2 regions of the Zymobacter palmae genome follow, and region 2 is predicted to be linked to the other one. Evidence: predicted binding sites of a transcription regulator. Region 2 holds the regulator's gene; the other holds the start of a gene.

Region 1 (10,269 bases), 1.2 Mb from region 2:
AGAAGAAGAAGAGCTGCACCTGAGCGCAGAAGACGTTTACAAGGCGCTGCTGGATGCCGGTGAAGATGTAGGGCTTGCCACGGTTTACCGTGTGCTGACTCAGTTCGAAGCCGCCGGTTTGGTTGTGCGTCACAATTTCGATGGCGGGCACGCTGTCTTTGAAATGTCGCCCGAAGATCATCACGATCATATGCTGTGTCTTGAAAGCGGCGAGGTTATTGAGTTTTTTGATCCTGAAATCGAGCGCCGTCAGCGCGAACTGGCCGAAGAGCGTGGCTACGAACTGGTCGACCATGCGCTGGTACTGTATGTTCGCCCGAAAGGCTCCAAGGTAACGCGAAAGTCTTCTCTCCGTCGAACACCGACGTCTTCCTGACCCCATCTACGATCTGCACGCACGTGCGAGCGTTCTGAACAACTCTTTGCTCAGCCGAGCTGCCCTTGCCGGAGGGCATCGCTGTACGTACCCATAATGCGTTGATATGCATGGCATCTCATGGCTGAGCTGGAATTTTACTAAACAGTAACTTCGCGGTCGAGCCGTATCGCCGTACTTGCTAAGGAGAACGTATGAAAACCATTCTGCTCTATGTCGTGACGGCGCTTGCTGAGATCGCAGGATGCTATCTTCCAGCGCTGTGGCTAAAACAGCACGGCTCTCCTTGGTTGCTGGTGCCTGCAGCGGTGAGCTTGTCGCTATTTGCATGGCTGCTGACGCTGCATGATGCAGCTTCTGGGCGCGTCTATGCCGCTTATGGTGGAGTCTATATCGGGGTGGCGCTGCTATGGCTGTGGGGCGTGGATGGCATTCGGCCCAGTGTGTGGGATATCGCTGGAGTACTGGTGGCGCTGGCGGGAATGGGCATTATTGTCTGTCAGCCGCGCTGAGCCTATGGTTGGGGCGATGTTTCTGCTTCGGGTCATGCTCGGTAGGCGGTCGACATCGTTTCTGAACGCGGTGAGTAAGGCCAATAGTGTGTTCAGCACGATCAATGAAAGAAAAGAACGGGCAGCTACACGGCGTAGCTGCCCGTTTGCGCATAGAGCGAGGGCTGTTGCGCAAGGGGAACCCTCACCCATAGGGTGTTAGGTGAGGCTGACATCAAGGATGGGGCGGTGCTACTGGGCCTGCTTCTGCTGACCGCTATGGAGCATCTCGCGCGCGTGCGCCAGCGTGTGCTCCGAGAGGTGAATGCCTCCAAGCATGCGTGCCAGCTCTTGAATGCGGCCGCTTTCGTCGAGGCGAGCCATGTGCGTACGCGTTGTGTTGCGGTTGCTGTGCTTCTCAATATGTAGGTGCTGATGCGCTTGAGCGGCCACCTGAGGCAGGTGAGTCACGCAGAAGATCTGGCCGTTATGGCTCAGCTGGCGCAGTAGCTGGCCGACAATCTCAGCCGTCGCACCAGAAATACCCACGTCCACTTCATCGAATACCAGAGTCGGCATCGTGCTGTGCTGCGCGGCAACTACCTGAATGGCCAAACTGATGCGCGACAGCTCGCCGCCGGAGGCAACGCGCGCCAGTGGCCGAGTCGGTTGGCCGGGGTTGGCGCTGATCAGGAACTGGACGTGATCCAGTCCGTCGGCCTGTGCGATTTCTAGCGGGGTGACGCTGACCTCGAACGTGGCCTTGTCCATACCGAGAAACGCCAGTTGCTGCTGCACTTCACGGCTGAAGGCCGGTGCATGGCGCTGGCGCTGGTGGGACAAAGACCGTGCGAGCTGGCGCCACTGATCTTGCATATCCTGCGTGCGCTGCGTCAGCTGTTCGATATCGTCATCGCCGCCTTCCAGTTCACTGAGTTCGTGCTGTAGACGACGGTGCAGGGCCGAGACTTCATCCGGCATGACATGGTGCTTGCGGGCGATGCGGTAGACGTCGCTCAGCCGCTCGTCGACGATCTGCAGTCGAGAAGGGTCAAGCTCAACATTGCTGGCATGATGATCCAGTTCGCTCTGCGCTTCTTCAAGCTGAATGCGGGCCTCTTCAAGCATGGTCAGAGTGTTGGCCAGCGCTGCGGCATCGTGCTCTGGTAGTTCCGCCAGGCAGGCCAGCGCCTGATTAAGGCGTGGCAGTGCGCCACTATTGTCGTCCGTGCACAAGCGGCTGGCAGCTTCGATCTGAGCCAGTGTTTGCTCGGCGTGCGCAAGGCGCGCCTGTTCGGCTTCCAGTGCATCCAGCTCGTCATCCTGCAGCGCCAGCGTATCCAGCTCTTCTACCTGATAACGCAGCAGTTGGCGGCGGGCCTGCAGGGCATCGCCGTCGTCCTGTAGCTGGCGCAGCCGTTTCCGTAGCCGCTGCCATTCCTTCCATGCCTCGCGCACCTGCGTGAGCTGTTCATCGGTGCCCGCGAATTCATCTAGCAGCTTGAGGTGGTGCGAAGCGTGTAAAAGCGACTGTTGGGCGTGCTGGGCGTGAATGTCGATCAGCATGCCGCCGAGCGCTTTCATGTCGGCCAGCGTACACGGCGTGCCGTTGATCCAAGCGCGCGTGCGCCCCTGGATGGAGATCACGCGGCGCAGCAGGCACTCGTCAGTGCCCAGTTCTCGGGCATTCAGCCACGCCTTGGCATCAGGCAGCCGTGCGATGTCGAAACGTGCGGTAAGCTCCGCCCGTTCCTTGCCGGCGCGAACGCTACTGGCATCGGCGCGAGCGCCCAGACAGAGAGACAGGGCATCCAGCAGAATGGATTTCCCGGCTCCTGTTTCGCCCGTGATGGCCGTCATGCCCGAGGCGAAATCCAACTCGAGGTGGTCGACGATGGCGAAGTGATGAATGGTCAGCTGCGTCAGCATAGGGCTCTCCCGACGAGGCAGTGGTGATCGTGACACGCACCCCGCGGCGGCCGACGGCCTATCCGTGCTGGGGCGGGGCATCTGTCTGTGCAAACAGGTGCCGTGGCATGAACTGTATCGACCACCATTATTGTATCTTTATACAGTATTTTCCAGTGCCTTCTGTTGCTTTTATTGACTTGAGATTGAAGAGCGCTGCCCTCATTTATGGGCCAAGATGGAAGTGTTGATCACTTTCCTTTCATTCGTACCTTTGGGATGGGCATCCACCGCAGCAACTGGCGGGGCTGGATTGTCCTCCTGCAGTCAGGAGTAGGCTCATGTCTCGTGATTCCAATACCGAGAACGAACAGGAACGCAATGAAGTCCCGGCAGAGGACACCGTAGAGCAGGCCCAGCCCGCTGACGCCGCGGATACGGAACAGGCTGATTCACCGGAAGCACGCATTGCGGCACTGGAAGAAGAAGTCAGTAAGGCCAAGGATCAGGCGCTGCGTGCTGCGGCCGATGCCCAGAATGCGCGTCGCCGTGCCGAGCAGGATGCCGAAAAGGCACGCAAGTTCGCATTGGAGCGTTTCGTTAAGGAATTGCTGCCAGTCGTCGACAGCCTTGAAAAGGCACTGGAAAGCCTCCAGAACGACGAAGGTGCTAGCGTGCACCGCGAAGGGCTGGAAATGACGCTCAAGATGCAGCACTCCGCGCTTGAGAAGTTCGGCGTCAAGCAGCTTGAACCTCAGGGCGAACCGTTCGACCCGCAGTATCACGAAGCCATGACCATGGTGCCGAATCCGGCCATGGAGCCCAATACCGTCATGGATGTGCTGCAGAAGGGTTACACCCTTAACGATCGTCTGGTGCGCCCGGCGATGGTCGTCGTCAGCAAGGGCGTCGACGCCTGATATGACGGGGACGGTCGGTGTGATCGGCAGAATCAGAATGGTTGACAGCACTTTTTGACAGGTTGTCCCTTGAAAGCCAACCGACCGCCCTTATATAGAAAGACAACAGAACATGATCGCCGGTACGAAGCCTTCGATCGGCGCGATCCACGGATATCGAATGGCCTACGCTAAGTAGGTTCATTCAAGAGAATCGAGAGGTAATACTCATGGGACGTATCATCGGTATTGACCTGGGGACCACCAACTCCTGTGTCGCGGTACTCGACGGTGACAAGCCGCGCGTCATCGAAAACGCAGAGGGCGGTCGTACTACCCCTTCTATCGTTGCATACACTGACGACGGCGAAATCTTGGTCGGTCAGGCGGCCAAACGTCAGGCGGTCACCAACCCGAAAAACACGCTGTATGCGGTAAAACGTCTGATCGGCCGTAAGTTCGGCGATGACGTCGTACAGAAAGACATCAACATGGTGCCGTACGACATCGTCAAAGCAGACAACGGCGACGCGTGGGTAGAAGTCAAAGGCAAGAAAATGGCTCCCCCGCAGGTCAGTGCTGAAGTGCTGAAGAAAATGAAGAAAACGGCCGAAGACTACCTCGGTGAAGAAGTGACCGAAGCGGTCATCACCGTACCGGCCTACTTCAACGATTCTCAGCGCCAAGCAACTAAAGACGCTGGCCGCATCGCGGGTCTGGACGTCAAACGTATCATCAACGAGCCGACCGCTGCCGCTCTGGCTTACGGTATGGACAAGTCCCGTGGTGACAAAACGATCGCGGTATACGACTTGGGTGGTGGTACCTTCGACGTATCCATCATCGAAGTAGCTGACGTTGACGGCGAAACCCAGTTCGAAGTGCTGTCCACCAACGGTGACACCTTCCTCGGTGGTGAAGACTTCGACAACGCGGTCATCAACTACTTGGTTGAACAGTTCAAAGCTGACAGCGGAATCGACCTGTCTGGCGACTCTCTGGCTATGCAGCGTCTGAAAGAAGCCGCTGAAAAAGCCAAAATCGAACTGTCCAGCGCTCAGCAGACCGACGTCAATCTGCCGTACATCACGGCTGACCAGACCGGTCCGAAACACCTGAACGTCAAAGTGACTCGCGCCAAACTGGAAGCACTGGTTGGTGATCTGGTTCAGCGTTCGCTCGACCCGTGCAAAACAGCACTGGCTGATGCCAAACTGTCCGCTTCCGACATCGACGATGTCATTCTGGTCGGTGGTCAGACGCGCATGCCGCTGGTACAGCAGAAAGTCAGCGAATTCTTCGGTAAAGATGCGCGCAAAGACGTCAACCCGGATGAAGCCGTAGCACTGGGTGCTTCTATCCAGGGTGGTGTTCTGGGCGGCGATGTCAAAGACGTCCTGTTGCTCGACGTTACCCCGCTGACGCTGGGTATCGAAACGATGGGTGGTGTCATGACGCCGGTCATCGAGAAGAACACGACGATCCCGACCAAGAAAACGCAGGTCTTCTCTACCGCAGAAGATAACCAGACGGCCGTGACCATTCACGTGCTGCAGGGTGAGCGTAAACAGGCGACCCAGAACAAGTCGCTCGGTCGTTTCGACCTGTCCGACATTCCGCCGGCACCGCGCGGTGTACCGCAGATCGAAGTTGCCTTCGACCTCGACGCCAACGGTATCCTGAGCGTGTCTGCGAAAGACAAAGCGACCGGCAAAGAACAATCCATCGTCATCAAATCGTCTGGCGGTCTGTCCGACGAAGAGATCGACCAGATGGTACGTGACGCTGAAGCGCACCAGGACGAAGATAAGAAATTCGAAGAAATGGTGCAGCTGCGCAATCAGGCCGATGGCATGATTCACGCAACGCGCAAGACGCTTGAAGAAGCGGGCGACAAGGCGACTGCAGAAGAGAAAGAGAAAATCGAATCTGCTGCCAACGCTCTGGAAGAAGCGCTCAAGGGCGATGACAAGGATGACATTCAGGCCAAACTGAATGCTCTGACCGAAGCTTCCGGTTCTCTGGCCCAGAAACTGTACGCCGAACAGGCGCAGCAGCAGGGTCAACCGCAAGGTGCTGGCGAACAGGGTGCTCAGGGCAACAGCCAGGATGAAAACGTCGTTGATGCCGAGTATGAAGAAATCAAAGACGACGACAAGAAATCCTAAGGTCGTTGATGCCTTTGATGGCTGACAGGCGTAAAGGCCGCACGGTAACGTGCGGCTGCGCATGGCGCGGGAGTTCGGCCTTAGGCCGGTAACGGCTCCCGCGCCGTTTCATGTGGAGATCCACCGTTCTGCTTGGTCAGGCGGAACGGGTACAGTCCGGGTATCATCTGCACTGACTGTACGAAAGAATCCAGAAAGGGCTGGCGGGGTGTGCACCCTGAAGGCATGGCCCGACAGCAACCGGAGGTCGAGAGACTGATGTCCAAACGTGACTATTACGAAGTGCTTGGTGTCGAACGCCAAGCCGATCAGCGTGAGATCAAGAAGGCGTACCGCCGTCTGGCCCAGAAGCTTCACCCTGACCGCAACCCGGGAGACGAGTCTGCCGCGGCGAAGTTCCAAGAGGTCTCCGAGGCGTATGAGGTGCTATCCGACGAAAGCAAACGTGCGGCTTACGACCAGTTCGGTCACGCTGGCGTAGACGGTCAAAGCGGCGGCTTTGGCGGTGGCGCGGGCGGTTTCGGTGGCGGCTTTGGTGAAGGTGGCTTCGGTGACATCTTCGGCGATGCGTTCAGCGAGTTCTTCGGGGGTGGCCGCGGAGGCCGTCGCGATCCGAACGCGCCGCGTCGCGGTGCTGATTTGCGCTACAACCTTGAGATCAGCCTTGAAGAAGCGGTCGGCGGTACTAGCGTCGATATTCGTATACCGCGCATGGCGCAGTGCGACCACTGTCACGGTGACGGTGCCGAGCCGGGCAGTAGCCGCAAGACCTGTCCGACCTGTAACGGGATGGGCAAGGTGCGGATGCAGCAGGGCTTCTTTGCTGTGGAACAGCCGTGTCCGACCTGTCAGGGGCGCGGTGAAATCATCGAAAAACCCTGCACGAAATGTCATGGTGAAGGGCGCGTTCGTGAAACACGCACGCTGTCAGTCACCATTCCGGCAGGTGTCGATACCGGCGATCGTATCCGTCTGACGGGTGAAGGTGAAGGTGGTCTGAACGGTGGGCCGGCAGGTAACCTGTTTGTTGAAGTGACGTTGCGCCCGCACCCGATCTTCCGCCGCGATGGTACTCACCTGCACTGCGAAGTGCCGGTCAGCTTTGTCGATGCCACGCTCGGAACCGAGCTGGAAATTCCCACGCTCAACGGTCGCGTTAAACTGAGCGTGCCGCCAGAAACCCAGACGGGCAAAGTGCTGCGCCTGCGCGGCAAAGGCGTGCGTTCTGTACACGGCGGTGGACCGGGCGATCTGCTGTGCCACCTGGTACTCGAAACGCCCGTCAACCTGACGGAAGAGCAGAAAACGTTGCTGCGCCAGTTCCAGAGCAGTCTGGAAGGCACTGGCGACCGTCACTCGCCGCGTAAGGAAGGCTGGTTCGATAGCGTGAAGAAATTCTTCGAAGATCTGCGCGGTTGAATGGTTCGCCGTAGACCTCGTCGCTGACGAAGGATGCGGTAACGAAAAGCGCCGTACGAGCATGTTCTCGTACGGCGCTTTTTTTGTTGGTGCCGCCATGACGCCAGTTGATCAATAGCATGCAAACGTTTGAATAGCCGCCATAAAAGGCCTCTGTTCAATTTATGATCAGTTTGCGCGAGCCTGCGCCAGCTGCAGGATAGCGCCATCCGTCCTCAACTTATCCACACCTCTTTTCGCAGCAGATGGGGATAAGCGGTCAATCCCGCATGTGGATAACTAGCGCTGAGTTTCGGCGTCCAGCAGCACTTGGCGTACTTTGGCGACTGTGCGTGTGTCGTTAGGTGTTGTGCGGCAGCATCCACCGATGATGCGTGCACCCGCAGCGTACCAGCGCTGTACCAGCGATGCATGGCTGCCCAGCGACTGTGCCGTTTCGCACGGATACCAACGTTTATCAGTGGGGTCGTAGTGCTCGCCGGCATTGGGGTAGATCACAATGGGAAGTGTGGTCGCTGACGCTAAACGTTTCACCATACCTTCTACGTGCTGCATGCCTGTACAGTTAAGGCCGATGGCCTTGATCTGTGGGTGCTGGCTCAGCCAAATCGCGCACTCTTCGATGGGCGTGCCATCGGCGATATGGGCGTCATCCTGAACGCTGAAAGCGATCCATGCGGTTGCCTCGGGGAATTCTTCTTCCAAGAGGTGCGTCAGTGCTTGGGCTTCGGCCAGCATCGGGATGGTTTCGCAAGCCAGAATATCCACACCCTCTTCCAGCAGTGCAGCAATGCGTGGGCGGTGGAAATCTTTCAGTGTCCGTTCGTCGTGGGTGTAGTTACCCACGTACTCGGAGCCGTCGGCCAGCCATGCGCCGTATGGACCGACACTGCCAGCTACCAGCATGGGGAGCGTGTGGTCGGGGTGTGCGTCTAGATAGTCTTGACGCGCCTGATTCAGCAGCGTGGCAGACTCGGCCATCAGCTGGCGGGCGCGCTCGGCGTTGATGCCGGCCTGTGCATAGCCAGCCAGCGAGGCTTGATAGCTGGCGGAAATGTCGATATCAGCACCGGCATCAAAATAGTCGCGGTGAACCTGAGCAATCAATGCAGGCTGCTCGGCCAGTACGCGTGCAGACCACAGGGCATCGTTGAGGTCGCAGCCTCGGTTTTCCAGCTCGCTGGCCAAGGCTCCATCCAATATGGCAAACGGGACGCGGGCCAGCAGGTCATCAAGCGGGTGTGTCATGGTCGTGAGCCTTTCAGTTGTTCTTCTCAAGAGCGGGGCAGCATCCCCGCAAGCAGCGTGCTGATAGATAAACGTCCTAGTGTGCCGCAAACGCTGCCAACAGGAAACCGTCGTATAGAGAGCCGATATGAATAAGAAAATGCCCTTCCTAAGAAGGGCATAGACGATATCGATCATCAGATACTTTTGCACTTGCGAAAGCATCTGACCGTGTAATAGGAGAGGTAACACAGAGCGGTGAAGGATAGGCCGCAATAGAGTGAAGGGCGCTGTATTGGGTCGAAGGCCATGCCAAGGAAGGCAGCTACGCATGCGAGGAATGAAATGGCCGGTACCCACGGATATCCCGGAGAACGGTATTCGAGACTGTGGCTGCTCTTGCCTTCACGTGCCAGAGATCGACGGAACATGATGTGGCTGACGCTGATACTCATCCATACGGCCACGACTGCAAAGGCGGCTAAAGAGGTCAATGCGATGTAGACGGTGCCTGTCGGATAGTACTTTGTCAGTAGCGCTGGCAGGCCGCCCAGCATGCTGAACATTATGGCCACGAGCGGAATACCTTTGGCCGTCTGCCAGCTGAAAAAGCGCGGCAGCATCCGGTGCTGGCTGACGGTCCACAGCATGCGTGATGAGGCGTATAGCCCTGAACTGGCGGCCGACAGCATCGCGGTTAGGATAACGAAGCGCATGATGTGATCGGTATAGGGAATGCCGATGTTTTGAAAGACCATCACGAACGGGCTATCGGTCAGCCCTGCCTGCTTGTACGGCAGCAGGGTCGCGATCACGAATATTGCCCCTACAAAGAAGATGATCAGGCGCCACAGGGTCATGCGGATGGCCTTCGGCACTGTTTTGGAGGGATTGGCCGTTTCGCCAGCGGCGATTCCGATCAGCTCAGTGCCCGAGAAGGCAAAGGTGACGATCAGTAGTGATGACAGTACAGGCATTAGGCCGTTGGGGAATATGCCGTCTTTCACTAGCTGATGGAGGCCGGGAGAAACGACGCTCTGGCTGGGGTGAATAAGCCCGGTGATGGCGGCCATACCTACCATTAAGAAGACTACCACGATGATCACTTTCAGCAGCGACAGCCAGAACTCCGACTCGGCGAACAGGCGAGTGGTGAAGATGTTCATCAGAGTGATCGCGACCCCAAACAGTAAGCTCCAGTGCCATACGGGAATGCCGGGGAACCATTGCTGCATCAGCTGACCGGACGTTGTCAGTTCGGCACCCAAGGCCACCGTCCACGTCATCCAGTAGAGCCAGGCCACCGTATAGCCGGTCGCAGGGCCGATGTAGCGCGTCGCGTAGGCGCTGAATGCTCCCGTTTCCGGCATGTGAACGGCCAGTTCGCCGAGGCTCATCATGACCAAGTAGGCGACGAAACCGCCGATGACATAGGCCAGTATGGCCCCGATGGGGCCTGCCTGGCCGACGGTGGCGCCGCTGCTCATGAATAGCCCCGTGCCGATGACACCGCCCAGTGACAGCATGACGACATGGCGCATCTTCATGCTGCGCTGATAGCCAGCGGTGGATTCATCCGATGGGAGGGGGTCGTGCGGGGGGATGTCGCTCATGCGTCCTCCAAGTAGTTCTAGTGCGCAGTTATCGAAAAATGGCGCATCTGTGTAGTGCCTTGATAGCAAGACACTATTAGGTATGCGGTCAAGACGATGCTCGTGATGGGCTAGGGCGCAGGAGAAGAGATTCACATCCCGGCCTAGCCGTGGCAGGGCTGAGCAGAA
Region 2 (10,269 bases):
CGCGCAAACGCTACGCTTCACTGCCGCGATGCCCGATGCAGAAACGCGCTTCAAGGCAATAGAAGCCCTGCTGACACGGCTTGAGCAGAGTCGCAGCGCGGTGAACAGCGACTAACGTCGAAGCCCACATCAGCGCACCAAGCTTGCCAGCTGACGCTTAGTGCGTTAAAACAGCACCCATCAGCACTTGTCGGAGTGCTCCCAGCGACGATGTACCGCGTTCGGGAGCTGAGACCCCCAGAGGGAATCCGTGGAACCTGATCAGATTCGGATCTGCGAAGGAAACAAGCGTGCAACCTGCCCTATGTCTTGCCATTAGTACGGACGACTCACGGGCAGGTTTATCCTAAAGCGCGGTATCACTGCGCCCCCGCACGCCTTTTCCCCTCTCTGAATAACCAGCGTCCCACCGCGTTCCCTTTGCTCTATGCGCTCCGAATCAGCCTGACCTGCCCGCTGATATCGAAGGCAGCCAGGCGCATTGCGGAAAGGAAACATCACCGTGGTAGCGCTCTCCTCTTCATCGACATCATCTCGCTATCAGCGTCAAATGGCCCTCAGCGACTTCGGCCTTGAAGGACAACAGCGCCTGCATGCCGCCCATGTACTGCTGGTCGGTGCGGGCGGCCTAGGGTCAGCGGCGGCCCCTTATTTGGTGGGTGCTGGCATAGGCACGCTGACGCTCGCCGATGACGATCACGTCAGCCTCACCAATCTTCATCGTCAGGTACTGTACAACGAAGCCGACATTGGCCTCTCGAAAGCGAACACGGCCTGCCAGCGGTTGAGCGCCCGCAACGTTGACGTCGACTGCCGCGCTATTGCCTGCCGCCTTGAAGGTTCAGCCCTGCAGGATGCCGTTGCCGCCGCCGATCTTGTACTGGATTGCACCGACAACCTCGCCACCCGTCGCGCTATCAATGCGTGCTGCGTAGCCCTGCAGACACCGTGGATACACGCCAGCGTTGCCCGCCTGCAAGGCCAGCTCACCGTCTTCGCGCCCCCGTTTAGTCACGGCTGCTATCACTGTCTGTTCCCTGAAGAAGCCCCTGCCGCTCCCGGCCCACTGCCCATCCTCGGCCCATTGCCCGGCATCTTCGGGGCCATGCAAGCCCTTGAGGCCATTCGCTGGCTGGTCAACAACGATTCGCCTCTTACCCACACGATCACCTTGTTCGATGGTCAGCATCAGCACTGGCAGACCCTAGAACGTACCGCTCATCCTCACTGCTCTGTCTGTGGAACCCACTCATGACCACCACCATCACGCTCAACGGCGAACCTCGCACGCTGCCTCAAAACCCTCTGACACTGGCAGAGCTGCTCCTCCAGCTTGACGCTACCGCCCCCGGCTATGCCGTCGCACTCAACGGCAAGGTTGTGCCCCGCCAGCACTGGGAACAGCAGACCGTCAGCGGCGGTGATGCCCTGCTGCTGATCCAGCCCATCGCCGGAGGCTAAATGGCCCGCATGCCGCCACCGCGCCACTGCTAACGCTTTCGTTCACCTTCTGTCAGGACTCTTTTGTCATGCTAACCATTGCCGACTGCACGTTTTCTTCCCGCCTACTGATGGGTACGGGTAAATTCGCCACCCCAGCGCTGATGCTGGCCGCGCTGGAAGCCTCCGGCGCTGGGATGGTGACCCTTGCAATGAAGCGAGTGACCGCTACCGCCAACGAAGGCGATGTCTATGCGCCACTTAAGGCCAGCGGCATCCCGCTGCTGCCCAATACATCCGGCGCACGCACCGCCGATGAAGCCGTACTGGCCGCCCAGCTTGCACGCGAAGCGATGAACACACCGTGGATCAAACTGGAGATCCACCCCGATCAACGCTGGCTGCTACCCGACCCCATCGAAACGCTCAAGGCCGCCGAACAGCTGGTCAAGGAAGGCTTTGTCGTCATGCCTTACTGCAGTGCCGATCCGGTGCTATGCAAGCGACTGGAGGACGTCGGCTGCGCCGCAGTCATGCCGTTGGGTGCGCCGATCGGCTCCAATCAGGGGCTGTCTACGCGTGATATGCTGCGCATCATTATTGAGCAAGCACAGGTACCCGTCGTCGTCGACGCGGGTATCGGCCGCCCCAGCCAAGCGGTGGAAGCATTGGAAATGGGCGCCGATGCCGTACTGGTAAATACCGCCATCGCCTCGGCCGCCGATCCCGTGCAGATGGCCCACGCTTTCCGCCTCGCTGTCGAAGCAGGCGAACTGGCACGCTCTAGCCGCCCTGGCGCGGTCACATGGCAGGCACAGGCCTCCAGCCCGCTGACCTCTTTTCTCGACACGCTGAACTGAAGGAGCCTCACTGCATGAGCCGTTCATTTTTCGGTGAGCTGCACCAGCTCGACTGGCAGGACATCACCCTGCGCATCAATGCCATGACGGCAGCCGACGTTCAGCGTGCCCTGACCACCCCATCCCCGGACGCCCATGATCTGATGGCGCTGATCTCACCCGCCGCTGATGGGTTTCTCGAACAGATGGCCCAGCGTGCGCAGGCCCTTAGCCGCCAGCGCTTCGGCAGCACCATTGGCATGTACGTGCCGCTGTACCTGTCAAACATGTGCGCCAACAACTGCAGCTACTGCGGTTTCTCTTCGCACAACAGGATCACCCGCAAAATTCTGAGCGGAGAAGAGATTGAGCGGGAATGCGAGGCGATCAAGGCACTGGGGTTCGATCAGGTCGTAATCGTGACAGGAGAACACCCCAAGAAAGTCGGCATGGCGTACTTCCGCGAGCATCTGCCACGCATTCGCCGCCACTTCAGTCATCTGATGATGGAAGTGCAACCGATGCGAATTGAGGACTACACCGAGCTGCGCACGCTGGGTGTCGATACGGTGCTGGTGTATCAGGAAACCTACCATCCGGCGCTGTACGATCAGCACCACCTCAGCGGCTTCAAGACCGACTTCCAGTGGCGACTGGAAACCCCCGACCGGTTGGGCCTTGCCGGCATGAGCAAGATCGGTCTAGGTGCACTGCTTGGGCTGTCCGCCGATTGGCGCACCGACTGCTTCATGATGACGGAGCACCTACGCTATCTGCGCGAGCGCTATTGGCAGAGCCGCTTCTCGATATCGTTCCCGCGCCTGCGTCCCTGTGAGGGCGGCATCACCCCCGCGGCACTGGTTACTGAACGCCATCTGGTACAGCTCATCTGTGCCTATCGCATCGCATTTCCCGATGTCGAGCTGTCGCTGTCGACCCGCGAATCCGCACGCTTCCGCGACCATGTTGCGCCGCTAGGCATCACCAGCATCAGCGCGTTCTCCCAGACACAACCGGGCGGCTATGCCAATACCCACGATCATCATCTCGAACAGTTCACACCAGACGATCACCGTACCCCCGAGCAGGTCGCCGAGGCCCTGCGCCAGTCAGGGCTACAGCCAGTATGGAAGGATTGGGATGCCGGCTTCGGTCGCCAAGCACCTTCCATACGCTCGTCATCAGACAGCAGCGACACCCTGAGCGAACACCCGCATCCCGTGCGCCACACGCGCCCCGCCACCCACGAGGAGCAGCAGGCATGACCGTCACCTCAACGCTCACACGCCCCCACCTCGACCTATCCCTCTACCTGGTCACGATCAGCCTTGATGAACGTGATGATGATCGCATCGTTGCCACCTGCCAGGCAGCCGTAGAAGGCGGTGCCACGCTGATCCAGCTGCGCGACAAGCACGCCACTACGGAGCAGCGCAGCGCACTCGCGCGCCGCATCATCGACGCCATTGGGCGTGCCGTACCGGTATTGGTCAACGACGATATCAACGCGGCGATAGCGGCTGATGCCGAAGGCGCACATATCGGTCAGGACGACCTGCCCCCCACCGTTGCCCGCCAGCGCCTCGGCCCCGATCGACTGCTGGGGCTAAGCGTCCACAACGATGCCGAGCTGGACTATGCCCTTGCGCAACCCGCAGGTACGCTGGACTACATCGGGCTTGGTGCGGTCTACCCGACCCAGACCAAGGAAGTGAAGGTGCTAGGGATCGACGGTCTACGTCATCTGGCGGCACGCGCACACGCGCACGGCCTGCCTTGCGTAGCGATTGGCGGCATCGGCGGTGAGCGCCTCAGCGACATCGCCACCACCGAAGCCGACGGCATTGCCGTGGTCAGTGCGATCTGCGCCCAGCCCGACCCCGCTGCTGCCGCGAAAGCCCTGCTGACACGTTGGAAACAGGCGCACTAAAAGACTGCTTCATAACCTAAGTGATTGCTTTTGCCCTTTCCAAAGACGGTTTCTACCGCAATGTTGTGGTTTGAAATCCTCCTAATGACATGGGTATTAGCGTTATGAAACATGCTCTAAGCACTGCACAGCCAGACCTCCGTGTCTTGCGGCATATCAACCGCTCGGCACCGCACCACTGGCAAAAACAGAAAAGGCGAGCCTCCGCAATGGAGAGCTCGCCTTTTCTTATCCTCGCCACGGATAGTCCGCTGTGCTACGACGTGCGGCGATGCCGCCGCAGCCTAACCAGTTCACAGCACAAGAGTGCCAGACAGGCCAGCACCAGTGGCAGCAGTACATAGATCGCGCGGTACAGCAGAATGGCCGCCAGCAGTGGTGCTTCACCTACTGAGCCTTTGAAAGCCGACAGAATGATCATCTCAAAGACGCCAAACCCGCCGGGAATATGGCTCAATACACCCGTCGCCAGCGCCAGCAGATACACCATCATGAACGTGGTGAAGGGAATATCGCCCGGAATCAGCAGGTACAGCACAGCCGACGCACAGATGACATCTAGCAGCGTAATCAGCAGCTGCAACGCGGACAGCACCATATTGGGCAGGCGAAACCGCCAGTGCCACAGATGAAACTGACGCGTGAACGGCGTCGGACAGTGCGCAGACCGGCGCGTGGCCAGAATGCCAACCAACAGCAGATAGCCCACCAGCACAGCAATGCCTATGCCAATAACCCAGCTGCGTGACAGGTGCAGTGCCTGCGCGGCCGCATCGACGTGAATCAGCGCCGCAACAGCGGCCAGTGGTGGCAACGCACAGCCCAGCGCTAGACTGACGAATGCCGACATACGCGCCACGTCGGCCGGTTCTATGCCGTGAGGAAAGTAGAGCCGATAACGCACCGCGCCGCCCGACAGCATTGACAGCCCAATCGCATTGCCCACTGCTGATGCGCATACACCCGCCATGACCAGCGCTCTCGACGGCACGCTGACGCCAGCATAGCGCGTCGCCGACCATTCATAGCCCAACAGCATCACATAGCTGCCGACCGCTGCCAGCACGGCCCCCACAATCCACTGTGGCGGCACGGCTATCAGCGCCGCATGCAGTTGGCTCAGATTAATGCTTCTGACCATCGACCAACAGGCATACACCGCGCCGATGAAGATCGCCACGATCAGGGCTACCCCCAGCTGGTGGCGATACTTCATCAGACGGCTCGACAGCTTCGACAGATTGCTCATTGAAAGATAGGCCTCACATTCAAAGTCACGGTCGAAGCGCCCTCACTGCGCACGCTCATGGGCAAGCGCCCTTATAGCCCTTTGGGCGCGAAAATACCCGGCGCGTTGCGCCAATAGCCCTTGTAGTCCATGCCGAAGCCGAACACGTAACGGTCTTCGACTTCCAGACCGCAGAAGTCGGCCTTCAGACCCGGCACGGCCTTGCGATCATGTTTCTTGTCGACCAGCACCGCAGAGGAGACGCTTGCAGCACCCGCTTCGCGGCAGTACTCCAGAATAGCCGCCAGCGTGGCACCTTCATCGAGAATATCGTCGATGACGACCACATGACGTCCTTTCATCGGCCGCTCGGGGGAAACGCGCCAGAACAATTCCCCACCGCTGGTCTTGCCGCGGTAGCGCGTCGCGTGCAGGTAATCGATTTCAAGCGGGAAGCCGAGACGCGTCAGCAAGTGACCCGTCGTGATGAGGCCACCGTTCATGACGCAGAAGCACAGCGGCAATTTGTCACCCAGCACTTCCGTCATGCGCGTCGCCATGGCGTCGAGTGCGGCGTCCACTTCTTCTTGCGTGACCAGACAGTCAGCCTGCGCCATCAGCGCATTCATATCCTGCACGTGGCGATGAGAATCAAAAATCGGATCGTCTTGCATTGCCAGAGTCTTGTTCAAATGTAAGTGGGATACGGCACTACCATGCCGAAAACAGAACACCTGACGAAGCCGGAGCCAGGTCAGGTGACGAGCGAAGCACATGGAGACAGCGGGCGCACCGCCTGAGCAAGCACACTATCGCTGCTGGCGGTATGCCGATGGCGCGGATACACAGTCCTTCGGACACGCGTTTGCCCGGAAGGTTTTCCCGGCGGCACGTTTTCCCTCTGATCCAAAGAAAAGAAGCCTCGTGCCGAACTGAAGTTCACGCATGCCACATGAGAACAAAACGCGCCCCATTCCCGTGCGGCGACTATTCTACCCCATAACGCGCCGTATGCTGCAATTGACTTGCGTGGCAGAATACACTGGATATAATCACAGAGATATTATTTCATCCAAGACGACAAGGCCTGTCATGACGAAACCACTCACTCGTCGCCAGCAGGAAGTCTTTGACTTCATCTGCGAGACGCTCGATACGCTGGGATATCCACCTACACGGGCAGAGATTGCGCGAGCGCTGGGGTTCCGCTCTGCCAACGCCGCCGAAGAACATCTGCGCGCCCTGAAACGCAAGGGCGTGATCGAAATGATCGCGGGCGCGTCACGCGGCATCCGCATCATCAAGCGCGACGAAGCGGCACCGACCGATACGCTGGCCATTGTAGGTCAGGTTGCGGCGGGTAGCCCTATTCTCGCCACCGAACACGTCGACCGCTACTGCCCGCTGTCGCCAGACTTCTTCTCGCCACGCGCGGATTATCTGCTGCGCGTCAAAGGGGTGTCGATGCAAGATGTTGGCATTCTGGATGGCGACCTGCTGGCGGTGCACAAGACGCAGGACGTGCACAACGGCCAAATCGTCGTGGCTCGCCTGGGCGATGACGTAACAGTCAAACGCTTCGAGCGTCAGGGCAATCATGTTCGCCTGATCGCAGAGAACCCGGACTTTGCACCGATTGAGGTGGATGTCACCCGCGATGCGCTGGAAATCGAAGGTATCGGGGTCGGCGTCATCCGCGGCGATCAGGGTCTGCACTGATCCCTCGCGATACGTCTAGCCGTAGATAGGTACACAAAAGGCGGGCAGGCCGTGTGAATCGGCCTGCCCGCCTTTCTTTTATTCTGTGCCGCGCCGATCATGGTGATCATCGGCATGACCTAGGATTCGCCCCCTAGGCACTCCCGCACACTATCTACTGAGCGCGGCTCATCGTGCAACCTGCTTAGAGCATGTTCCATAACGCCAATACCCATGTCATTGAAGGGCCTTCAAACCACAACATTGCGGTAGAAGCCTTCTATTTCAGAAAGGGTAAAAGCGATCACTTAGGTTATGAAACAGTCTTTTATTAATGCACGGTCACCGACTCTTCTTCGTCCTGCTCACTCAGCGTATCGTCACCGTCCCACAGCATCGAACGCGTGATAGCGTGGTCGATCATTTCCCGTGCGACATCGAAGCGGCTTCGCTGCAGCAGCTCCAGCGCCTGCTCGGAAAATCGAATGCTAACCAAAGGAGCTTCATCATCGCTATCGGTAGAACGAAGCACGACCTCACCGTCTGGAAGCTCTACGATCTCGAGAATCGCATTGTCGATCATGAATCACCTCTCATGGTAAAAAAACGACCATAGCGATTAGCGCCATGGTCGTTGTCTGACCACAGGGTACCACGACAGCGCAGCCCGTGCGACAGGCGAGGCGCAAGAATACCGCAGCACCATGCTCGGTGCGTTAGCACCGTGATGCCTTCATATTCCAGTAGATAGGCGCAGATACCCCTACCATTTTCTCGACAGTTCAGCGCTGATACGAATCAAGCCGCGACCTTGTCAGCCAGCGCGGTGATGGCCTGTGCTACCTCGTCGAACGCGACACGCTGATGAGGTGGTGTGGCCGGCTGGAATTCACCCACAACGACCGAGTGTGCTGCGCGGGCCAGCATGGCCTGATCGTTAAGGTCATTGCCGAAGATAATCGCCTGCTCGGGTGCAATCGCCAGCCGATCCAGCGCATTCACCTTATCGGTCTGACCGGGCATCAGATCGAAGCAGTGATCGAAACGGTGGAGCTTTTCGACGACATTGAAGGGCTGAGCACTCAGGTACTCTAACAGCGGTTCCCGCAGCGCCATATCGAGAATCAGGATCTTGTTAACCCCTTGCGCCATCACTGTATCGCGCTCGGCGGGAGGGAACGTGACGTTCAGTGAACGCACATAGTCGTGGAAATCATGCGCGATGGGCGAGAAACCGTACTGCCAGTGACTTTCCACTACATAGGCCGCACGGGCATTATCCAGCCACCCCAGCATGCTTGCCGCACTGTCGGCGTCGAATTTTTCATTGATCATAAACTCGCCGCGCTGCCACGCCATCCCACCATTACACCCCACCATCACAGCGTCATGCAGTTCATCTGGCAGCAGCGGCAGCATATCGCGCACAGGCCGTGCGGAAGCGAAAACCACCTGATAGTGTTCGCGCAGCGCCAACAGCGCCTCGGCGACGGAAGATGAAATCGGTTGCCCCGCCTGACTGATCGTACCGTCGATATCAAAAATAGCGTAACGCATGATTTTCCTTGATAAGTCGTACTGGATGAGAAGGAAGGTAGCCGCCCACGATCGCGCGCTATATTCTCCGTCGGCAACCCTGCATGTGCATAGAGAGCACCATGCGATTGTTTTCCGGCCGCTCAGTGCGCTTGAACGGAAGAGAACGTATTCATGACCATCACCCCTGCCAGAATAAGTACTATACCGATCAGCGCTGCGGCATCCAGCTTCTGCTGGAAAAGTGCCCAACCAATCAGCGTGGTCAGCACTACCCCCAATCCCGCCCAGACGGCGTAGGCAATACCCAGCGGCAAATACCGAAGCGTCAACGACAAGAAATAGAAGGCGCAACCGTACCCCACGACCACCAGCACTGAAGGCCACAAACGCGAAAAACCGTTGCTGGCCTTAAGCGCAGACGTTGCAATCACTTCCGCCACTACGGCAACCACTAGAAACAGCCACCCTTGCATGACGAATGCTCCTTCAGCGATGGTCATAACAGCCCTTTCATACCCTATTACGGTGATACAGGGAATGCGCGTTCACCACTCTAACGCGGTGTGTCTTACATGTTGATGAAGAGAAACTACCCGACACAAACGTTCAAGGCGCTCACCCTAGCGACTTGATAAAGCCGTACGGCAAGCGCCTTGATAAACAGACACCTACGAAGTGCCAAGCCACGTCAGCGGCCCAGCGCCATGTTCTTGAGCGACATCTCAGCAGAAGCGCGATGACTCCCGCAACCCATTGGCCAGCACACGCAATGCGACTAACTGATCTTTGAGCTGCGCTACACGTTCACCCACAGACAGCGTGGTGGCGATTAACCCTACCGTTGCCGGGATGTGCCCCGTACGCCGCTGTTCTAAGCGAAGATACAGCGCATACAACTCACCGTTCGCCGTCAGCAATGCACGCTCCAGCAGACGTCGTTCCTGAAGTGTGTCGGGCAGCGCGTTTAGCATCTGCTGCCACGGCCCAGCGTCGAGCGATTGGGGCGCCGCCAGTTCGGCCACCAGCGCTGCTAGGCTCTGCTCGGCCAATACCAGCGCTCCGGATTCACAGGCCTGCTGCAGCGCCCCGTCCAGCGACAGGGCGTGCGATGCCAACAGCTCAGCATCATACATCAAGCGCTGGGTGCGGCGTGACGGATCAATATCCATCACTTCGCACTCTTAGCCGGCTTACGCTTATCTTCTACAACCCACCGCCCGTCGACGAAAGAGGCGCGCCAGCCGGTAGCCTTACCGTTGTCTTCAGTCATCACGTACTGCTCCTTGCTCTTACGCGAGAAGCGGATCTGTGCGGGACGACCGTCCGGATCGGCCACAGGCGCATCCAGCAGGAAGTGGTATTTTTCAGGCAGCGTTTCGCGATGCGGCTGCAGTTCCAGCACCAACGGTGCCCGCGTTTCACGCTTGCGAGGAAACTGGCTCGCGGCGAGGAACAGGCCACTGGCCCCATCACGCAGGACATAGTGATCCTCCACCTTCTGACAGGCCAGTTCCGGCATCGGAATCGGATCCATCTTCGGCGGTGCCGCTTCACCGCTCTTCAGCAGCTTGCGCGTGTTCTTGCAGTCATCGTTG

Evidence for each region. Region 2 encodes LexA, which represses DNA repair genes until DNA is damaged. Its sites were predicted from a motif close to TACTGTNTANNTANACAGTA; they were not measured.
Region 1: a site for LexA is predicted at 2,925-2,944, ahead of recN (DNA repair protein RecN). Genes of this name have one in related genera too.

What each region holds. Positions count from the first base shown of each region.
Region 1 covers NZ_AP018933.1:250,045-260,313, forward strand. The annotation lists gene fur (ferric iron uptake transcriptional regulator) at 1-376, shown strand, start outside; gene ZBT109_RS01115 (YnfA family protein) at 571-888, shown strand; gene recN (DNA repair protein RecN) at 1,120-2,796, opposite strand; gene grpE (nucleotide exchange factor GrpE) at 3,117-3,695, shown strand; gene dnaK (molecular chaperone DnaK) at 3,905-5,842, shown strand; gene dnaJ (molecular chaperone DnaJ) at 6,101-7,261, shown strand; gene mmuM (homocysteine S-methyltransferase) at 7,541-8,509, opposite strand; gene ZBT109_RS01145 (amino acid permease) at 8,686-10,101, opposite strand.
Region 2 covers NZ_AP018933.1:2,107,656-2,117,924, forward strand. The annotation lists gene mfd (transcription-repair coupling factor) at 1-115, shown strand, start outside; TPP riboswitch at 182-301, shown strand; gene ZBT109_RS09420 (HesA/MoeB/ThiF family protein) at 503-1,255, shown strand; gene thiS (sulfur carrier protein ThiS) at 1,252-1,461, shown strand; gene ZBT109_RS09430 (thiazole synthase) at 1,530-2,300, shown strand; gene thiH (2-iminoacetate synthase ThiH) at 2,315-3,544, shown strand; gene thiE (thiamine phosphate synthase) at 3,541-4,209, shown strand; gene ZBT109_RS09445 (lysylphosphatidylglycerol synthase domain-containing protein) at 4,466-5,458, opposite strand; gene ZBT109_RS09450 (hypoxanthine-guanine phosphoribosyltransferase) at 5,530-6,111, opposite strand; gene lexA (transcriptional repressor LexA) at 6,530-7,156, shown strand; gene ZBT109_RS09460 (hypothetical protein) at 7,467-7,718, opposite strand; gene ZBT109_RS09465 (HAD-IIB family hydrolase) at 7,934-8,692, opposite strand; gene ZBT109_RS09470 (DMT family transporter) at 8,815-9,147, opposite strand; gene ZBT109_RS09475 (DUF6586 family protein) at 9,397-9,843, opposite strand; gene topA (type I DNA topoisomerase) at 9,843-10,269, opposite strand, start outside.